DNA from 2 places in the Priestia sp. JV24 genome. Region 1 is predicted to be linked to the other one. Evidence: a T-box and tRNA genes for the amino acid it is inferred to sense, from the RefSeq annotation. Region 1 holds a T-box; the other holds one or more tRNA genes.
What was found. A T-box is a leader RNA that pairs with one kind of tRNA and senses whether it is charged. The one in region 1 lies ahead of thrS (threonine--tRNA ligase), so its partner is inferred to be a tRNA-Thr.
Positions count from the first base shown of each region.

Region 1 (3,420 bases):
CGAGACCTGTCAGGTATACTTCGAGGAGAAACGTGTGCTGAGCAAGAGGAAACAGCGATTTTCTTCATGACAGATGATGACCCGACAAAAGGACTTCACCAAACAAATTTTTTAGGAGAAAGCTACCCGTCAGTTGTTCAGCCTAATCACATTCAAGCGGTCATTGTCGAGTTTTCGTCAGCGGCAGGAAAGGAAATTTGGAAATACGCTCGCTATCATGATAATCTGCAATTTTGGTCAGCAGATGACGAAAAAGATGAATTTATTCACGGAGAGCAATATGAAGGTTACCCTGTGAGTTTTGCTACCCTTAAAACAAATCGTGTTCCTGATCAAATTGAAATGTACAATTTGACCAAGGATCCGTTAGAAACAGTAAATCTGGCTCACCTGTATTTTTCGACAAATGAAACAAGGAAAATTCAGCGGCAGCTTGACGTTATTCTTAAAGAACAAGTCAGGAAAAAACGGATTTTTCCCCAAAGTGAAAGCATGCATGATGAGCTTCCGTCTACAGATAGATAAAAAATAGTTTCTACGGATTGAAGTCAAACATTTGCGTGAGCATAAAAAGGTGTATTTAATATTTTAATATATAAATAAAAAAACCTGATGATGCTTGTGATATGTTACTTGTTCTGGTTTGGGATAGTATTGGTTTCACTTCGTTAATTCCGCTTAGATAAACCAAATAAGGACTTATAGCATCTTTCTTTTTCGCCTTTATTGCTATAAAAATAAGAATGAAATGTAGTCGTTAATAGTATAATAAAAACTTTTTAAGTCCGTATATTCTTAAGTAACTTTTCAAAAATTCAAGCATAAAGTAATTCTATACCATTAAAAAATAAAAAATTACTTCTTGACTTTTGTTAAATTTATACACTATAATCGCTTTTAACAACTAATAAACAGTATTTGGCAATGAAAAGGACATGAATTAGATGCTGTTTTCTTCGCAGAGAATAGGGTCACTGGCTGAGAGCCCTTAAGAAATCATCTGATTTACCACCTTAGAGCTATTGCAGGGAACGTGCATAACTGAAACTGCAATCGGTAAAACCGTTATCTTTTTTGAGCGTAAAATACGTATAGGTATTTTACGGAATTAGGGTGGTACCACGGCCGCATTCGTCCCTTCACTAGGGATGAGTGCGGCTTTTTATGTAGAAAAAATGAATATACAAGCAATGAAAAGGACATGAATCATTTTTGGATTTTCTTTACAGAGAATAGGGTCACTGGCTGAGAGCCCTTAGAAAACAAAATGAATTTACCACCTTGGAGCTGCGGCGGGGAATGTGTATACACTGAAACCGCAACCGGTAAAACCGTTATCTTTTTAAGCGTAAAATACGTATGAGTATTTTACGGAATTAGGGTGGTACCACGGCCGCATTCGTCCCTTTACTAGGGATGAGTGCGGTTTTTTTGTTGAATAAAAATATATTGGAGGAATGAACATGTCAAAACAAGTGGAAGCAGAAAAGCGAAATCATCAAAAGTTAGGTCAAGAACTGGAGCTGTTTATGTCGATGGAAGAAGCTCCTGGTATGCCATTTTTCTTACCTAACGGAATGATTATTCGAAATGAGTTAGAAAATTATTGGAAACAAAAGCATTATAAAGCAGGCTATCAAGAAATAAAAACACCCATCATGATGAAACAGGAGCTCTGGGAACAATCAGGGCACTGGGAGCATTATCATGAGAATATGTATTTTTCAAATGTTGACAAACAAAACTATGCGATTAAACCGATGAATTGTCCGGGAGCCATTTTATTGTTTAACAGCAAGCGAAGAAGCTACCGAGAACTTCCGATTCGATACGCAGAGCTTGGATTAGTTCATCGTCACGAGCTTTCTGGGTCTTTAAACGGATTGCTAAGAGTCCGTTCATTTACACAGGACGACGCTCATTTATTCGTAGAACTCAGTCAGATTGAAGCTGAGATTAGCCGCATTCTAGCGTTTATCCATGACTTTTACTCACATTTTGGCTTCGATTACAAAGTAGAGCTATCCACACGACCTGAAAAATTCATGGGAGATATTGAAACATGGAACCAAGCAGAAAAGTCGCTTCAATCTGTGTTAAGTGAAAAAGGCTTAGACTATCAGGTGAATGAAGGAGATGGAGCTTTTTATGGGCCGAAAATTGATTTTCATATTTTAGATTCCTTAGGTCGAAGCTGGCAGTGCGGAACAGTTCAGCTTGATTTCTTAATGCCGGAGAAGTTTGACTGTATGTATATTGGAGAAGACAATAAACCTCATCGCCCCGTAATGATTCACCGCGCTATATACGGTTCCGTTGAGCGATTTATGGCCATCTTGATTGAACATTACGAAGGCCAATTTCCTCTTTGGTTAGCTCCTGTTCAACTCAAACTATTGCCTATTGCACCGCCACACGTGGAATATGCATATAAAGTGAAACACGAGCTGGAGTTAAAAGGGTATCGTGTTGAAGTAGACGATCGCATTGAAAAAATAGGGCTGAAAATTCGAGAAGCAGAAATGCTGAAAGTTCCTTATATGGCTGTGATAGGAGATAAAGAAGTGGAAAATGAATCGCTTGCTATGCGAAAGCACGGGAAGAAAAATATAGGAACAGTAAGTGTGGAAGAGGCAGCTGTACACTTGAATAAAGAAAAGAATTCAAACAGAGTTTGTTGAAGCTATTTACCTTACTAAATAGAAAAATCTGATTTTTTAAGTCAGATAGTGATTCCCTTCATTTTGTCTCACACCAAAATGAAGGGAATATTGAACTAGAAGGGTATAAGATAATATATATCAGCAGTATAACTTTTGCCTTAGACAAACGCCGGTATTTTATAAAAAAAATTTATCTTATTCCATTCGAATCGTTTGTACGGGATGAAGCTGAAGCCTCACCTGATGGTTTGTTCATGTTTTGCTGATCTCGCTTCTTTTTAGAAGGAGAGTAAAAAAGAAATTTAAACATAAAGTATACTCCTAATGCTAGTAAGATACAGCCAATAAGTAAGTTAATCATCTTTCTCCGCCCTTCATACACTTCAGTTTTCATCATTATAACACCCGGTAAGATAAAACATTCATCGTTCTGTAAATAATCTCTATGTCAGGAATTTATATCTGAAGATAGTTAGTAAAAAAGTTATCTAAAAACATATAAAGTAATTTTTTAGAATATTATTTTTATTCAAATTTATTATACATAAGCACAATGATAACCTCTTTATTTAGTTTATAAATCCAAAATAGAGCGATACTAAGAAATCGCTTACAAAAACTCTTGAAATATATATAATGATATTAGTATACTAATAGACAAGTTAGTAATTATTTCTATATAATTACTTCTGTATCTGAAGTGAAAACGCGCAGCCAAATGGGAAAAGACGTTATTTTCAAGTTTTTAATGGATGAG
Region 1 is NZ_JAPCIN010000015.1:564,832-568,251, forward strand. Features, by position in the region: gene OK414_RS12215 (sulfatase-like hydrolase/transferase) at 1-525, shown strand, start outside; T-box leader at 916-1,142, shown strand; T-box leader at 1,182-1,410, shown strand; gene thrS (threonine--tRNA ligase) at 1,464-2,681, shown strand; gene OK414_RS12225 (hypothetical protein) at 2,854-3,060, opposite strand.

Region 2 (3,420 bases), on a different contig from region 1:
GATAAGAGCCACGATTGTCGCTGTGCCAATAATGAGTACCATCGCTGTGCGAATTCCGGCCATAATGACAGGAAGTGCTAGAGGAAGTTCTACTTTAATTAATCGTCTCCACGAGTTCATCCCCATGGCTTTGGATGCTTCAATTAAAGATGGGTCCACTTCTTTAATTCCGGTATATGTATTTCGTACAATAGGAAGAAGCGAATATAAAAACAGTGCAATAACCGCGGGAAAGGTTCCAATTCCGACAAGAGGAATCAGTAACCCTAATAAAGCGAGTGAAGGAATGGTTTGCAGTACGGCTGTTACGCCAATGATTGGTTCAGCAATGCGGTCATGCCTCGTTAAGTACAGTCCGAGCGGCACTGAAATTAATACGGCGATAACAAGAGCTAGTACTGAAATTTGAATGTGTTCAAGAAGAGCTTGAAACAGTGCATCTCCTCGTTGATCTAATAATGTGCTTAGTGCATTCATTACAGCGTGCCTCCTTCTTTCGTTTTATCAGAAAGAAACGCTAATAGAGTTTTGCGCGTTACAACGCCAATACGTTTGCTCCCTTTTTTCACGGCTATTGCTTCATGATCGTAAAGGGCGTCCATTGCCTGCTGAACAGTGGCAGTTGAAGCTAACTCTTCAGTAGGTTCTACGTCCGGCTGTTCACTTTCTTTGACAAACATATCCAATGTCTCAAATAAAGCATTGCCTTGATTTCCAATAAATGTTTTTACAAATTCATTTTTAGGCTTTTGAATGAATTCCTCCGGGGTTCCAACTTGAACAATTTCCCCATCTTTCATCAGGCAGATACGATCTCCAAGCGTCATCGCTTCGCTCATATCGTGCGTAACAAACACAAATGTTTTTTTGATTTTTTCTTTTAAACTAATAACATCTTGCTGAAGCTGTTCGCGGCTTAACGGATCGAGGGCACTAAAGGGTTCGTCCATTAAAATAACGGGGGGATCAGCTGCGAGGGCACGTGCTACACCTACACGTTGCTGCTGGCCACCTGAGAGCTCAGACGGCTTTCGGTTTCGATACTGCTTTGGGTCTAGTCCTACCAAAGTAAGCAGTTCATCAATGCGCGTTTTGATTTTATTTTTCTTCCAATGCTTCATCTCGGGTACAATGGCTATATTTTCAGCAATGGTCATATGGGGAAAAAGAGCAATCTGCTGCAGGACATAACCAATGTTCCAGCGTAGCTTATGTATGTTGTGGTCCGATACGAGCTTATCTTTTATGTATAGTTCTCCTTCGGTAATATCATGAAGACGGTTAATCATTTTTAAGGTGGTTGTTTTCCCACACCCACTCGGACCAATTAAAACGAAAAACTCTCCTTCTTTAATTTCTAGATTAATATTTTTCACGGCGGTCGTACCGTCTGGATATTGCTTTGACACATTCTTAAACGTAATCAAATTATCGTTCACCCTCCCTGTTGAAATTTAACCCCGAGTTTCGTGTACCCAATATTCAGAGGCAATAAACATTCTTTTAAGAATATTTCTAAATATGATTCATAAGACATAGGGAAAAAGATACACATATTTTCTCATAACCTCCTAATAAGGCTATCAAACTGTTAAAGTTTTCACAAGGCGGGAAAGAATAATTTTAAAGCCGACACAAATAAAAAAACCTTCTTTCAACAAAAAAGAAGGTTTTTTAGTATGCTAGCGACAGGGATCGAACCTGCGACCTCTTGCTTACCATGCAAGTGCTCTACCTACTGAGCTACACCAGCGTCTTGGAAAATTATATCACGTTTAAATTCATTTAGGAAGCGCTTTTTTAAATTTTTTTATTGGTATATTCTCTAATTTGCTTCTTCTGAAATTCGCACTTTCTACAAAGTTCCATATTTTATGTTAGAACTCCTTACATAAATTGTGTGAATTTTCTTTTTTTATATTACCCTTAGTAAAAGAGCTTACAAAAGAAGGGAAGAAAATAGATGGAACAACAACCAACCATGACCAAATCAAAAACGGCAACTCCCTACCCAAGAGACTGCACGTTCAGCCTGGAAGATTGGACGACGCTCGCTAAGTATTGGTACCCCGTCGCACGCTGCAGTGATGTAACAGAGAAACCAACGTCCGTAAAACTGCTAGATGTAAATCTAGTTCTATACCGTACCACACACAAAGTAGTAGCGGCTCGTGATTTATGCGTTCACCGAGGCACCCCCCTTAGTATGGGCTGGGTGGAAGATGATGAAATTGTCTGTCCTTACCACGGCTTCCGCTATGCAACGGACGGCGCATGCACGTCGATTCCAGCTCACCCTGATGCCAACATTTCTCCCCGCCTGTGTATGGCTGTCTATCCAGTTATTGAACGATTTGGATTAGTGTGGACTTCCCTGACAGGTGAACAAGATAACCTGCCTTACTTCGATGCGTGGGAGGCCCCTGATTTTCAGCAAATTGTTTGTCCCAGCTTTGATATCATGGGTTCGGCTGGTCGTCAAATGGAAGGCTTTTTAGACGTAGCTCATTTTGCTTGGGTGCACACGGACACATTTGGTGATCGAAACAACGCCTTTGTGCCTAAATATAAAGTAAGCGATACAGATTATGGGCTTCATGTAGAATATACGAGCACCGTGAGCAATTATTCCAAAGAACAGCAGCATTTAAATCCACCTGATTTTAAATGGCTTCGCGTCTTTGATGTTTATCCGCCGTTTACAGCTACGCTAAAAGTATACTTCCCAGAAGGCGCAGAGCTGTGGATTATGAATGCAGTCTCTCCTATTTCAGCCCGCGAAACACGTTTATTCGCACCAATCGCTCGAAACTTTGACAAAGATTCTCCCGTTGAAGGTGTGTATGACTTTAACCTTCGCGTCTTTGACGAAGACCGTGAAATGGTTGAAAACCAAAAGCCTGAAGACTTGCCTTTAGACCTGCAGATGGAAGCGCATATTATGGCTGATCAAACGTCCATCGGCTACCGGAAATTATTAAAGAAAATGGGCTTAAGCTTTAGATATACAAGCTAAAGAAATCCCCGCTGTCTCAGCGGGGATTTCTTTTTTATTTAGCAAACTGCTCGCGTCCTGCTTTTTCCTTTATCACTTCATCTTCACTTGCCGGCGTGGCGCGTTTCATAAACACTGAAAGAATTAAGGCAACCACCACTAGTACTACTGAGACGGCAAACGCATCGTTAATTCCTTGTACCATTGCCTGCATCCCAATTTGTTCTTTCATTTGAGCTGCCCCGGCTGCCGTTGCATTCGCTGCTCCTGCTCCGCTCATTGCATCTTGAGCAAGCTCTTTTGCGTGCGTAGCTGTACGATTTGACATCACCGTTACTAAAAGAGCCGAACCAATAGCTCCCGATACTTGTTGAAGCGTGTTATTCATCGCAGTACCATGCGGATTAAAGCGCTGCGGCAGCTGA
Region 2 is NZ_JAPCIN010000022.1:246,111-249,530, forward strand. Features, by position in the region: gene OK414_RS20525 (ABC transporter permease/substrate-binding protein) at 1-477, opposite strand, end outside; gene OK414_RS20530 (ABC transporter ATP-binding protein) at 477-1,427, opposite strand; tRNA gene OK414_RS20535 (tRNA-Thr) at 1,681-1,753, opposite strand; gene OK414_RS20540 (aromatic ring-hydroxylating oxygenase subunit alpha) at 1,964-3,016, shown strand; gene OK414_RS20545 (DHA2 family efflux MFS transporter permease subunit) at 3,051-3,420, opposite strand, start outside.
Region 2: it has a tRNA-Thr gene. The T-box ahead of thrS (threonine--tRNA ligase) is inferred to sense a tRNA for this amino acid. The anticodon was not compared.